Regions from separate parts of the Lacticaseibacillus zeae subsp. silagei genome, predicted to be linked through region 1. Evidence: predicted binding sites of a transcription regulator. Region 1 holds the regulator's gene; the other holds the start of a gene.
What was found. Region 1 encodes NrdR, which represses ribonucleotide reductase genes. Its sites were predicted from a motif close to ACACNATATATNGTGT; they were not measured.

Region 2: the regulator NrdR is predicted to act here: its motif matches at 4,716-4,731, upstream of nrdJ (ribonucleoside-triphosphate reductase, adenosylcobalamin-dependent).

Annotation. Positions count from the first base shown of each region.
Region 1 covers NZ_CP132484.1:1,465,440-1,473,036, reverse strand. The annotation lists gene dnaI (primosomal protein DnaI) at 1-563, opposite strand, end outside; gene LACZS1_RS06985 (replication initiation and membrane attachment family protein) at 563-1,912, opposite strand; gene nrdR (transcriptional regulator NrdR) at 1,981-2,448, opposite strand; gene coaE (dephospho-CoA kinase) at 2,503-3,105, opposite strand; gene mutM (bifunctional DNA-formamidopyrimidine glycosylase/DNA-(apurinic or apyrimidinic site) lyase) at 3,102-3,950, opposite strand; gene polA (DNA polymerase I) at 3,962-6,607, opposite strand; gene LACZS1_RS06960 (Bax inhibitor-1/YccA family protein) at 6,780-7,490, opposite strand.
Region 2 covers NZ_CP132484.1:2,318,772-2,326,368, forward strand. The annotation lists gene LACZS1_RS10770 (amidase) at 1-854, shown strand, start outside; gene LACZS1_RS10775 (cob(I)yrinic acid a,c-diamide adenosyltransferase) at 924-1,475, opposite strand; gene LACZS1_RS10780 (ECF transporter S component) at 1,502-2,041, opposite strand; gene LACZS1_RS10785 (DUF4430 domain-containing protein) at 2,038-2,427, opposite strand; gene nrdJ (ribonucleoside-triphosphate reductase, adenosylcobalamin-dependent) at 2,454-4,700, opposite strand; gene LACZS1_RS10795 (nucleoside 2-deoxyribosyltransferase) at 4,895-5,338, opposite strand; gene LACZS1_RS10800 (alpha/beta fold hydrolase) at 5,392-6,237, opposite strand; gene nusG (transcription termination/antitermination protein NusG) at 6,247-6,801, opposite strand; gene secE (preprotein translocase subunit SecE) at 6,904-7,074, opposite strand; gene rpmG (50S ribosomal protein L33) at 7,094-7,243, opposite strand; gene LACZS1_RS10820 (UbiA family prenyltransferase) at 7,371-7,597, opposite strand, start outside.

The DNA of each region.
Region 1 (7,597 bases):
GCAATGCCGCCTTTGCTGGCAAGATCATTGGCAATGGCGCCTAGCAAATAGGTTTTACCGACGCCAAATGGGCCGCTTAGATATAAACCTTGATGAAATGTTTTGGGATCGGCGACCACTGCCAAGACAAACCGATTTGCGGCCAAAAGCGCATCTACGCGCTCATCAGTCGGATCGTAATTCGTTAGGCTTGCATCGTGAATATCTTTAGGCATATTAACCGAGGTCACCAGCGACGCCTGCTTCGCCTCTTCATCAGCCGCAAGCTTTGCATCTGTCGGCTCATACGCAACATCAATCAGCCCGTTGGCAACGACCAGCGTAGGTTGATATCCGGGTGCCAATGGTAATTCACCACGGGCAATCTTGTTACGCTCACTGACAAATTCATATATTTTGGCCGTGCCGCGATCAATCGCATCATCAGCCAAATCTGCCTCGTGTTGCTTAAGGAAGGTCTGGACATCAGGATCTTGCAAGGCTGCTTTGACCATCTTAAAATACCGCTCCCGCCACTGTCGAGAGTCCATTAACATTGCCAAGCGTTTGCGCATATCTTCCATTACTTCGTCCCTCCCTTATCACCGAGTTGCCGTAACTTTTCCAGCTGAGCAGCCAACGTCTGACGATCTGCCTCACTGACTTTTTTCTTCTTGGGTTGATAGCCTTCCTTAGCCCAATCTGGCAGCTTCTCCTGCCGCACGCCTTTGGTTGGGCTTTGAAAACGCCTTTTTCCGGTGGCTTTTTGCTCTTCAAACGTATGAATTTGCTGCAACGCTGCTTCCGGGCTCGTCACATTGGCCTTCAACCAGCTGTTGGCAATGGCATCCATCAAGGCTTGATTGATACTGTCATTTGTTCGGAGAATATAATCAATCAAAATATTAATCGTAGGCGCATCAAAAACGTTGCGTTCACTCAGGCTCTGTACCGCGCGCAATTCATTATTGGCTGGATACATCCGGTCATTCTTAGCCTGTTTGGCTGCGGTTAAAAACTGGCGCGGTGGCATACTTTTCGCTCTTTTTAGCAGCGCCTCGTCCGCACTGGCCACTTTTGGCGGTTTGGTTGCTACTGGTTGCGCCTTGGTTTGTGGCTGCTGACGGGTATAACTTTGCTCAGCCAGCCGCCGAAGCGCATTCAAGTCAATTTTACCGGTCATCACATCGGTTGCGCGACTGATCAGCCGCGCAAAGTCAGGCGGTTGAATCCCGTAAAACCCAGCGATTTGATACAACGCCTCTTGATGTTTAGCTAATTGACCTGACTGAATATTGCTGTTGGCTAACAGCGATTGCAGAAGTTCCCAGTCATAGCCTTCGCCATTACCAAGTCGTGGTAACTGAGGCTGATTTTGATCCATTGCTTTTTTGGCCGCAACCACCGCACTTGGTTCCCCGCTTAGGTTGTGGTCAAAGCGAAACACATCCAAAAAGTTTGCTGTGATCTCCTGCCATTCCGGGCGGCGAACCGGTTTCAGACTGAACTGCGCAACCAATTCGTCATACCGCTTTTCACCGACCTTGTCATACAACAGTAAACCCAACAAATCGTCTTTAAAAAAGGCATCCGGCCGCACTGGCGGGTAAAGCTCGTAGGCATAATAGCGTCCAAGTGAATCAACTTGCGTATAGGTCCGCAATAAGCCAACTGCTTCCAGTTTGACGCGGGCCACGAAAAGTTGATCAATATCGATATCCAGCAAGTCCAACAGCCAGAGTTGTGGGCGCCGATCCGTCACCAAAGCGCGGTCTTTGACCTCCTGCCATAGACTTAGATAAAGCGCCATGGCAATCGGCCCCACGAGCGGTTGATAAAGCGAGATGGCGATCTTTTCATCAAAGTCGCTAAAATAACCGGCCTTGGTCAATACAAAGCCTGCTTGTGGCATAAACGTATCCGGACGCTGCATCGCAAATTCACCTCTTTTCAGACAACGGACCTGAGACAACTGCCCCAGGTCCGTTTGTTTCGCAATCACTATTTCTTAGTCTTTTCCTTCTTCATCATATCCTGAAGCTCTTGCATGAAGACGGACATATCTTTGAACTGCCGATATACACTGGCGAAGCGAATATAAGCCACGTCGTCAACATCTGCTAGCTTGGACATAACATACTCGCCAATGGCTTGACTGGAAACTTCATTTTCACCAATCGCCCGCAATTGGTTTTCAACCGAGTCAACGATTCCTTGCATTTGCTCCATGGTGACCGGTCGTTTTTCTGCCGCCCGGATCAGTCCTTTCAGAATCTTCTCACGATTGAACTCTTCTCTGGTACCGTTTTTCTTAATTACCAATAACGGGGTTTGCTCGACTCGTTCAAAAGTCGTGAAGCGAAACCCGCAATTCTCGCATTCGCGTCGGCGTCGGATCGCCCGACCGCCGTCTGTTGGACGCGAATCAACGACCCGCGAACTATTATGATGGCAATGGGGACATTGCACGACTCCACCTTCTTAATCAAAGTTTGATAGCTTATTATAGCACGCGCACGCCGCTTATGATAGGTGCTGCAGCTGACGAATCAAGGCTTTTGCCTGGGCGATGGTTGCTTCCGGTCGCCCATTATTATCGATAACAAAATCAGCCATAGCCGCTTTTTTCGCCAAAGGTATCTGTGATGCTATCCGTTCCTTGGCTTCGGCTTCTGTCAGACCATCTCGGGCCATCAACCGGTCCAACTGAACCTTGGGATCAACGGTTACCACGGCAACACCATCGAATGCATCGACATAATCGGCTTCGTAAAGGAGTGGAATGTCACCAATCACAATCGCAGCACCGCCGGCTTTTGCCTGGGCTAATGCTTGATTAATCGCCGCGCGCAAGTACGGTCGATTAATTTGGTTCAGTGCCTCTAAACGCCGCGGTTGGGAAAAGACAATCTCACCAAGCTTGGCACGGTTAAGCTTACCATCTTCGCGCAGCACTTGTGGCCCGAACGCCTGAACGATACGGGCGAGTGCTGGCCGTCCGGGTTCGACAATCCGGCGGGCAATCACATCTGCATCCACGACTGGAAACCCAGCTGCTTTAAAAACCCGGCTTACCGTTGATTTGCCCGATGCAATCCCACCTGTCAAGCCTAATAAATAGGTCATGCCGGACGCCTCCTTTGATGCAGAGGTTGGCAGTGGGGACAATAGTGGGTGCCGCGTTGGCCGACTTTGATTTTAACAATGAGTGTGCCGCACCGATCACAAGGCGTCCCTTCCCGATCGTAAACATGCAAGGCATCTTGAAAAGAGCCGCGGTTACCTTCTGCATCAACATAGGTATGAGCGCTGGTGCCGCCAGCAGCAATGGCCGCATCTAACTCCTTGATAATATTATCATGTAAAGTGTGGATTTCTTTTTTGGTCAGCGTATCAGCTGGCTGCAGCGGGTTCAAGCGACTGAGCCATAAAACTTCGTCTGCATAAATATTACCGATGCCGGCAACAACGGTTTGATCCAATAAAACCGACTTGATCGCTTTATGATGGCGTTTTAGTTTTTGGGCAAATGCCGCCTCGTCAAACGTCGCAGGGGTCGGCTCCGGCCCTAATTTTGCCAACGCCGGTACTGATTGTTCCTGACCAGTGTGAATCAAGCGCATGCGGCCAAATTTGCGTAAATCCCGGTAGCGCAGTTGGCTCCCATCCTGGAACGTAAAGGTGACATGATCGTGCTTGTCAAATGGTGTATGGGCATCACTAACAACGTAATAGCGGCCTTCCATGCGTAAATGGCTGACAATCGTTTCGCCGTTGTTCAGCCGAATCAACAGGTATTTCCCGCGGCGATCAATCGTGGTGACAGCAGCGCCCACGACCTCTTTTTGAAAAGTCGGTAAGCCATTAATCAGAATTTTCGCCCAATTCGTACTAATCGCGGTGATCCGTTTGCTTTTGATAAGTGGCAATAATGAACGGCGAACCGTTTCGACTTCAGGTAACTCTGGCATTCCCGATCTCCTTATTTCGCATCAAACCAAGTCGGGCCGTAGTGGCTATCGACTTTCAATGGCACGTCCAATTGTACGGCAGAGTCCATGATTTTAGGCACGAGCTTGCCAAGCTGCTCCATTTCCGCAGTTGGGGCTTCAAAAATAAGTTCATCGTGAACCTGCAACAGCATTTTGGCTTGCAGATGGGCATCGGCTAATGCTTGTTGCATGCGAATCATGGCAACTTTGATAATGTCCGCTGCACTGCCTTGAATCGGCGTGTTCATCGCGGTCCGCTCGGCAAATTTCCGTAAATTAAAGTTACGTGAATGAATTTGCGGCAAATAGCGGCGGCGATGGAACAGTGTCTCGACGTAACCGTCTTCACGTGCCTTTTTAACCATATTGGCCATGTAATCATGAACCTTGGGATACTGTTCGAAATAACCATCGATAAAGGCTTTCGCTTGCTTGCGGGAAATCCCGATGTTCTGTGCTAACCCATAATCACTAATACCGTAGACAATCCCAAAATTCGTCGCCTTGGCCTGCCGACGCATATCCGGCGTGACTTGATCCGGTGAATCCAAGCCAAAAATTTTCATCGCAGTGTTGGCATGAATATCAACGCCATTTTTAAAAGCTTGTTGCATATTTTCGTCACCGGAAATATGGGACAACACGCGTAATTCGATTTGCGAATAGTCCGAGCTGAAAATCTGCCAATCAGGATGGGACGGCACAAACGCCTTCCGAATAATTTTGCCTTCGTCTCGCGCTGGAATGTTTTGCATATTCGGATCAACGGAACTTAAGCGGCCAGTCTGGGTTAATGTCTGCAAGTAACGAGTGTGAATCTTGTGATCCGGCATTTGCGCCTTCAATAACCCCACAACATACGTCGAATTCAATTTCGACCAGCCGCGATAATCCAGAATGTCTTGGACAATCGGGCTGGCAGATTTCAGCTCGTTTAGGACATCGACACTAGTGGAGTAACCTGTCTTGGTCTTTTTGATGACCGGCAGATTCAGCTTTTCAAATAGGATTTCGCCCAGTTGCTTCGGCGAATTCAGATTGAACTTGACGCCGGCCTCACCATAAATCTTTTCTTCCAGCACCTTGATACTTTGTGAAAATTCTGTGCCCATGTCTTTTAAAGTCTGGGCATCAAGCGTGATTCCCTGAATTTCCATTTCTGCCAACACCCGCGCCAATGGCATTTCCATGTCCGTGAAAAGATCAGTCTGTTCCTGCTTAGCCAGATCTTCGGTTAGGTCGGGCCGTAACGCAAAAAGGGCCATCGACTTGCGGGCAAATTGAGCAAATAGCTTTTTATCTTCCGGAACCTGACGCTTGGCTCCTTTGCCATAAACATCTTCATCCCGCGGTAGATCGTGATAATCATGGTCTTCGGCGATTTTGCCTAAATCATTGCTATTTTCGTCCGGATTGATCAAGTAAGAAGCCAATAAAACGTCAAACGCAATGTCCGGTAACTTTAATCCTAAGCGATGGGCGGCCACAATGTTGCGCTTGCCATCGAATACCGTCAAATCCCGTTTCGAATCACCTAGCCACTTGGCAACTTCCGGAATCGTCAGCAAAGAAACGTCCGTGCTGACATAGGTTTCGTCTTTCGTGCCAATAAAAAAGCCAATCTGGTCAGCAATATGATAATTGTCGTCCAACATTTCGATTTCAAAAGTGAGGGGGTCCGTGATTTTCGTCAATGCCAGAATGGACTTATCGTCTAACACCGAAAAATGAACCGGCTGCGTGGGTTTAGCCACATCCCCGCCGATCTTTTTCAATAACGAGTTCATGTTCATCTTGGTATAAAATTCCCGCAATTTAGCTATGTCAGGCCCGGAATAAGTGACGTCAGCCAGGTCGATTGTGACGGGAGCATCGCGATCAATCGTGGCAAGTTGCTTACTGAGATAAGCCTTATCCTTATCATTGATCAGATTCTCTTTCAACTTGGACGTTTTCATCCCGTCAATATTCGCATAAAGGTTGTCAATGCTGCCATACTGCTTCAGCAACTTCAATGCGGTTTTTTCACCGACTTTGGTAACCCCAGGATAATTGTCAGAGGTGTCACCCATTAAGCCTTTCAGATCGATGATTTGTGTCGGCGTAATTCCCAGCTTTTCTTTAACATGCTCCGGCGTATACGCTTCAAGTTCATTAACACCTTTGACGGTCACCTGTACCGTCGTCTGATCGGTGGTCAACTGGGTCAAATCCCGATCACCGGTCACGATCGTTGTCTGCCAGCCAGCGTCATCTGCCCGCTTCGCCATGGTTCCGATAATGTCGTCAGCTTCGTAATCTTTTAATTCATAATGCTGAATGCCCATATCGTCAAGCAATTCTTTGATATACGGCAGTTGTTCCAATAACTCGCTTGGTGTCTTGGCTCGGCCACTTTTATAATCAGCGTACTTCGCGGTTCTAAACGTCGTCTTACCGGCGTCAAAGGCAACCAGCGCCGCGTCAGGTTGAACAGACTTCAAAACAATTTCCAGCATGTTGTTGAACGCGTAAATCGCATTTGTATGCAGCCCATCCTGATTGGTGAACCGGTCGAGCTGATTGTATAAGGCAAAAAAAGCGCGAAACGCAATCGAGTTGCCGTCAATCAGCAATAATTTAGTTTGACTCGTCATATATGAGCTTCCTTTTCTTCTCAGACCACCTCTGAAGATGTCATGAGTTAATTGTCACAATCATTGTACCAAATTCTGAGTTTCTGTGGCGCACGGTTCACATTTGGTGCGCGCCCCTAGCCTTAGGTTTGGACAGAAAAAAAGCTGGCGCTTGGCCAGCTTTTGATTGCATTTAATTATTATTGTTGCCAACGCCCAGAATCTGCAGAATGGCGGTGAATAGGTTCAGGAAATCCAGATAGAGCATCAACGCTCCGACAACAGCTAGGGAATTTTCTGAAATTGCCGCCTGACCGTCACTGCCGGTTGTCAGGTACAGGTTCTTTAAACGTTGCGTATCCCAAGCGGTCAAGACGATGAAGATAATCAAGATTGCATAGGAGATCAGCATCTGCAGACCATTCGAACCCATAAACATGTTGACCAAGGACATGATGATCACGCCAAACAACGCAACAAAGGCAATGTTGCCAGCCTTGCTGAGATCACGCTTGCCAAAATGGCCAACCATCGACATGACGAGGAAGACCACCGCCGTTGTTGCCAAAGCAACTGCCATGTTCGAAGTCCGTGCGACCATTGCAACCATTGCAAAGGTAAAGCCAAAGCTTGCGGACATCAGATAAAACATCAACGTTGCATAACCCGCACTTGCCTGGGCGCGTCGTCCGGTGACAAAGAAGGATAAAATCAGCGGCAAAGCAAGCATAATCCAGAAAACAATCGGATGTGCCCCTACAAAGTTCGTATAATCTGTTTTAAAAGTAACTCCAAGTAAATAACTGACGAGCGCCGTCACAACCAGCCCGCTTCCCATCAACGTGTAGATGCGGGAGAAGAACTGTGTTAAGCCGGCCTCGTTCACAACGCGGCGTTCTTGCATATTGCGTTCATTCCTTTCAACTATCTGTATCTATTATAACTGCTATTGTAGCATTTGTCAGTCCGTCCAACGACCGATCTTATCTTGTGCCACTGGGCTTGACGGCC
Region 2 (7,597 bases), 850 kb from region 1:
CCTTGACCCGCACTATGGCTGACACTGAGGCCTTGTTGCGCGGACTGGCAACTACCCAATTAGCCGCACCGTTTATTGCGCCACCGCTGCATCTCGAAGACGTCAATGACCCGCGGCCGTTAAAAATCGCCTACACCACGCAATCGCCTGTCGGAACACCGGTTAGCGCAACGGCAGTCAAGGCAGTCGCGTTAGCCGTGGATGCGTTGCGCGCGGCTGGGCACACGGTTGTTGAAGCACAACCCGATGTGGATGGCACGGCATTGATGAAGGCTTATTATTTGATGAACGGCGGCGAGACGGCGGCCATGTTCCAAGCCTATACCGAGCAAACCGGCCGCGCGGTCACTGCGGAAGACGTCGAACCCGTCACGTGGGCCATTTATCAAGCCGGACTGCACACGACGGCCGCTGACTATAGCCGCTCGTTGGGAGTCTGGGATCAGGCAGCCGAAGCTTACAGTCATTTCCACGACAGCTATGATCTGCTGTTGACGCCAACGACAGCCAAAACGGCGCCGCGCATTGATGCCGAGTTACAATCACCTGCCATCGTCGATAAAATGAAACATGCAGCCGAGCTTGCGCTTGAAGAACAAAAGCAGCTCGTCTGGGATTTATTTGAGCCCAGCCTCGCATACTCGCCGTTCACCCAACAAGCCAACTTAACCGGCGCCCCGGCCATTAGCTTACCCACCGCGATATCACCGGATGGTCTACCACTAGGCATTCAGTTTGTGGCTGCGAAGGGTCGCGAAGATCAGTTACTGCGACTTGGTTATTGGTTCGAGCAGCACAACCTGTTACAAATGTATCCACTAAGCGAGTCGGATGATATTTCACAGGCAGAATAAACCATTCTCAATGACAATTTGCGTGCAAACGAAAAGCCTTAGTCCAGCAAAACCGGATTAAGGCCTTTTCTATCCCTTATGTGCTTTCTTACTTTTCACTTCAGGAACGCCTGCCTTGAAATTGACGTAACGTGCCAATGCAAAAAGGTAATCAGACAGCCGATTACTGTATTGCAAAACCACCGCAGTAACAGTCTTATCTCCCTCAGCCAGCAGATCCAGCGAGCGCTCTGCCCGACGTGCCACGGCGCGGCCATATTGCAACGCCGCTGCCAGCGGATGGCCACCGGGTAACACAAAAGCGGTGATGCGCGGCACCTGGGCCATCATGTCATCAATCGCATCTTCCAGTGCCTTGACATGCGCTTCGGTAATGGTGTGGTGCCGCGGCACCGCGACGTCAGCCAGCAACTCATAAAGCTCCCGCTGCCGATCCTCCAACGCCTGCGCAAGCCAATCAAATCCCGGCGTCGCAGTTGCTTGCGACGCGACATAGCCGAGCCATGAATCAAGCTCGTCCAAATCGCCCAGCGCAATAATTTGGGGATCATATTTCGGCACTTTCTTACCATTAATCTGTTTCGTGGCACCGTGATCACCGACTTTTGTGTAAAGTTTCATGCCGAGTCCTCTTTTCCGTAAGTGCTTTATCCGCGATTGAACCGTTTCAGTCCTTGTTGCAACACCAACAGTACAATCGGATAAAAAACAAGATTTCCGATCGCATGATAAGTATCAAACAACAAACCACTGATATAATACGCCCAAAAGCCCAGCCCATTCAAACTGCCGATGACCGCCATCCCCAGACTGACAACAAACCCGTAAAGATACCCAAGTAACCCGGCTAAGCCGATTTGGAGCCAGAGCAGGCGCCGGACAATCGGCAACATCAGCACAATCGCCTGTAACACGAGCATACAGATCATATAGGCCGCGATTTGCGGAAGCGTCCACAAGCCAAATCCTAAAACAAGGTTGGAGACCACCAGCGTACTGACGGTCAAGCCGAGTCCCCAGCGCAGCCCAAGTAACAACGTCACGACCATCAAAATATCTGTCACCGGCTGAACGTTGGGAATCGGCACTTTAACGATCCGCAAAACCGTGCACAAAGCCGTCAATAGACCAAGCAAAGCCACCGCCCGAACAGGCGATGGCTTTTTGGCTGACGCTGGCAGCTTCATTTGGTAACACTCAGGTCAAAAACGACTTTATCGTGGTTCTTGACCGGTTGCGTTGTGGCACCTTTTTTCGCCATCTTGCCATTGATGGTGTACAGCCAGTAGGTCTTCTTGGCAACATTTTGCTTCTTGCCGGCAATCTCAGTGATAAACCCTTTCGAAGCCTTGACCGACCAACCTTTTTTCAGACCGGTCATCACCACTGACTTTTTCGGCTGGGTAATCTTTTTCTTGGCAAACGCCTTGCCATTTTGCTTCAACTGGTAAGTGACCACAATTTGGTTCGGCTTGCTGCTGGATTTGGCAGCGCTGCTCGAACTGTTGCTGCACCCAGCTAGCACAAATATTGCTGCAAAAAAGACAACCAGTGAACGTAAAGCTTTCTTCAACATAACCTTCATTTTCCTCCGCATTTTTACTTAATTGGGCAAGCGCCGCCAGCACAATCCGTCTGGTCAACTAATTCCAGATCTTTTTGATCATGATTGGCATTTTGGGCGGCAAAAACAGCTGCGACCGATCCGTGAATCTTGGCGCACTTTTGCTGATAGGTGTCTGCATCAATCGGCTCTTTTGGTGCCTGCTTGAAGCCTGAGCCAACGTACGGCAACATGGATGTTGACTTGATCACGTGCCGATACTGTGACAACAAGCCGGCAATCTGATCGGCTTCTTCCGGCTGGAAGGTGACCGTGCAGCTGACCGCATTATCCGACCAGTATGTCTGCAAGAACGCCTGGGTCGCGATCTGTTCGGCAATTGAAACCGTCCCGGCCGAAGCAAATGCCGGATCATCGGCATGCGCCGCGCGAATCGGGAACTCGACAACCATCGTGTTCTTGGTGTAAACATCCGGCTCAATATGATAACCGCATGCTTTCAAAGCCGGCAGCAACGGATCGTTGGCCTGGAAACGAATACGCTGAATCAAATAACCAGCATAATGGAAGTGCATACCTTCTGAAACCCCTGCCAGCTTAGCAACGGTTCCCGATGGCTTAACCGTGGTGTGTTTGCGGGAAGGCTCACAGCCCAATGCATCGGAATAAGCCTGATCCGCATCAACCACCGCGTGATACAAGCCATCCACTGCTTGCTTGATTTCCGGGTTATAAATCGGCTTCTCAAGCATTTTACCGGTGTGCGGATCCACAACCGGTTCAAATCCGGATACGACGCGATGACCGAAATCATCCAGGAACCAATCCTGAATTCCGGACATCGAAATGCCGATGCGGCGATTCTTCCTAATAATATCACGGGAAACCTGCCAGTCGTAATTGCTGAAGGTTACCCGCTTGGCATACCGCGTTGCCAGTGCGAAGGCCTGCTTCAGCTTCCAGCCTTGTTGCACTGCAACGACCGGAAAGAGTTCAAACAGATTGCACGGTTCACCATTGGCTAACGAAATCTCGCCACATGGGTTGGTGCCTTCCACATCCGGATCGTTAGCCGCGTTTTCACCATCGACAATCCGGCCGAAGCGGCGTGATAAATCGAGGTTCACAACACCCGGTTCACCGTTTTTGGCAATGGCTGTCGCAATCGGTGCATAAGCGTCAAACTGCGTATCAATCGCGACACTGTTATTAGATGCCCAGCGGTGATGATAAAGCTTTTTTTGATCCTGCTTCATCGTGATGAACGCGTCATCATCGGCCGAGCCTAACGACATTTCCGCGGAACGCCGCACATTGCCGGCCACGACCGTCTTGCCGATCAAGTTGCCAATATCCGTGGCGTCAACCGCAGTCAACCGCTGGCCAACCCGGGCATTAAGCACCTTGTTAATATCCAGCAACATCTCGACTAATGGCATCGGGCCGGAAGCCGTGCCGCCAAAGCCATGAATCCGGGCGCCTTTTGGCCGAATCCGACTGATATCCAGTACCAGTTTGGTCTGACCACTAGGATTGGTCGTTGCAAAATGATGATCAATCACCTTTGCGTTGGCTAAAACCCAGCCTTCACGGGTATCAGGCAAAACGTAGCGATCATTATGCTCGGCTGCATGCGCCTGTTCCCAAGCTTCCCGATCAACCGCACCCATTTTCAGTGATTCCGCATAGCTGGCACTGCTGCGATCAATCACAATCGTCAGGTCAACGGCGTTTGCGACTGGCGGCAATTTGGCAATGTTGTCTTTGGTGACGGAAAAACCGATGCCGCCGCCTTTCATCAATTCGTCAAACATAAAGGAATACGGCATCGAGACAGCAGGCTGGTCAGCCGAAAAATCTGTCGGGACGATATGCGACTCACCATATGGCTGCGGGCGAATGGCGATAAACCAACAATTATTCAAGGCATCGCCATTGCGCTTTTGATAATCGGTTCCGGAAATCCACAGGTTACGGCCAGATGGCGTGCCGGCCAGCCCGTAAATAAGCTTGAAAAGATTCCGTGCCTCTTTTTGCAGTTCGTCCACGACTTCTGAATCGGGATTGGCTGTATGTAACCGCGGATCAAGGTTAATATTCCCCTCAACCACTCGTTTGACGGTTTCATCCCAATTCTCGGTACGTTGTTGATCCGGCAACCACCGGGCATAGGTCCGCTTATACGTGACCCACCCCAGTTCACCCCAGTGTGGCTTAATTTCTTTCTTGACCTCGGCAATAAAATCAGGTGCCAAGGTGATCGGTTTCATCATAACTTGCATAGCTGTCCCTCCCGTATACAAGATATGGTATAGCCAAACGAACCTAATATCAAGATATAGATTAATCAATAACAAATTGTCAATGTTGGCAACCACCTGCTCAACGCGGGCTGCACGGCTTTTTAAAAATACAGGCGAAATTAAAAAATCGCCAGCGCAAGAAAACGCTGGCGACATCTGATCTATTTGTGGATTTAAAAGACTGGTCCGACATACGGCCGCACTAACACATGGTCCAAATCAAGACTTTTAAGCTCGGCCAAATCATTCACAAAGCAGGTAATCGATCCTGCCAACATCAGATTCATTTTCATCTCGCCAAGCTGAAGCGCCACGATTGGCATGTGGTGCGCATAGGCGTACCCGATCTCAAATGCCGTTCCCGGATCGGGGTTTTCACCGACATAATCCAGAATGGCGACTAAGACCGTCGAGCGGTGCAGACCCTGAATGTCTTCACCAAACACCTGCCGCTGCCACCCTGGTGAGTTCGGCGTTAACCCCGCCTTATTCGTGTCATCGCGCGGTGAAAAAATAGCGGTGACCGATTCATTTGCATGCAAAGCTGCCAAAACCTGATCAAGCCGCTCAATCTGAGCAGGATCAAAAAACGGTGCAGCCAAATATACTTCTGCCATATTTGTTTACTCCTTGAGCGGCTTCTGTCCGCAAAACTTTAATTCAGCAGCACTTAAAAGTCGCGTTGCCGCTGCCATAAATATTCGGCGATATCATGATCCACCAACCGATTCTCGTGTAGTAGACTATGGGCTGCCCGCGGTCCGCGAATCACAACTTCGGTATAATCTTTAATCCGATCCTTCACTAAATACCGCACGGCAAAGCTGCTGCTGATCGCCACTTCGCCATCGTGGCGCCCACCCAACATCAAATCGCCGGCAATATTCAACCACCGCAAATCTGGCGGCAAGTTGGTAATCGAACGTTGAAAGTACTGATAGATCGGCGCCGTGTGCTCCGGTCCTTGACGAGTCAACGGCCAATTAAGAATCGGCGAACGCCGCGCAACCTCCACATCATTCATCGGTGCGGCAATCGTCACCAAATTAGCAACCGGAACGGCAGGTTGGCTCAATAAATACAGCACCGCCGTCACCCCGCCCATCGAATGCGCGACCAAATTAACCCGCGTAAACGCCTGCTGCTCCTGCAAAGCGGCGATCACATGCTTTAACCCGCGCAACTGGGCAGCGGGCCGCACCGTTTTGTCCGTATACAACACCTGAACGGCAGCGTGGTGATTCAGATTCAACTGTCCGCGCAAATGAACGCTGCTATCCGGGGCGACAATCGCCACGACATCCTTACTTAAGCCATAACGCCGCTGCATACGCCACAACATATGGCCAAACGAATACCGCGTCCCCAGATGCCCGGGAATAAACAACGTCGGCGTTGGATCCATCACGAGCGGAACCGGCGCGTAGCCAGTCCGGGCCAACAAAAGATAGTCTGCAAGGCCACCGACAACGATAATCACGCCCAGCGTCACAAGAATCCAGAACCAGCCGCTCATACGCGTTACCTACAGCTTGTCGACTTGATCAAAGTCCAATTCAGCTGTCACTTCACGGTCAAACATTTCCGTAACAACTTTCAACTTCATCTTATCCTTATCAACTGCCGTCACTTTACCATGCATGCCGGTAAAGGCACCGTCGATAATCGTCACTGGCTCGCCCACATCAAACTCAACATTCTGATGACGCGTGCTCATGCCCATCGAATGCAGGACACTGGCAACTTCTTCCGGCAGCAAAGGCGCTGGCTTTGAACCGGCACCATGTGAACCGACAAACCCCGTAACTCCCGGCGTATTCCGGACCACAAACCAAGACTGGTCAGTCATGACCATTTCAACCAACACATAGCCAGGAAAAGTCTTCTTCATCTCGACTTTATCCTTACCATTCTTTTGTTCATGTTCCTCTTCTTCAGGAACGACCACCCGAAAAATATAATCATCCATATTCATGCTGGTCGTCCGCTGTTCAAGGTTCGTCTTCACCTTATTCTCATAACCGGAATAAGTGTGCAACACGTACCAATGTTTCTCTGCCGATGTTACTGTTTCAGCCATAATGCGTCTCCTTTTTGTGTTTTGAGTCAAAATAAAAAACCGTCATCGAAGGCGGTTTTGCGCTGCTCATAGTATAGCAAAGATGAAGCGGTTTGTCAGGCTTTAATACAAGAACGCCTGAAAGATCATGTTAATGACCCAATCTACCGCCGCAAAATAAATGGCAAAGATAATGGAAGTCATGATGACGGTAAACGTATCACGCCGTGTCTGTTTCGCGGTCGGCCACGTAACAGCCTTCATTTCCGCAAAAACACTTTTGATAAATTTCATCAGTCTGCTCCTTCCATTATTACTTGGTTTCTTGGTGAACCGTTACCCGGCCACAATGTTTACAAAATTTTCTTAAAGTTAACCGTTCCGTTCGCTTCGGGTTTTCGGGAACAAAATAATTCCGTTGCCCACAAACCGAACAAGCTAAAGCAACTTTCTTTACTGACATCTTGTTCCCTCCAGTCACGTCCAATATGATACCAAGGTTGTCCATGAATAGCAAGCGTCAGCAAACAAAGACGGCACCATCTTTAGTGCCATTAATATTTCGTTATTATAAGTATCTGAGGTCATTTTTAAAAAAGTATCCCCAACCACAACGTCACCAACAACACCCCACCAAAGCTCAAGAGCGAACGAATGGTGAAAATAAAAGTTTTGTCTTTACTAGGTGAATTGGTATAGGCCCTTGTGTTGTGGAGCACCAGTGGCCATGTCGCCAGTACCAGCAAACTCCAAATCGGCAGGATGCCAGTAACGATGCCGAGTAATAAGGTGACAAAGGTGGTAAACGGAATCAGCC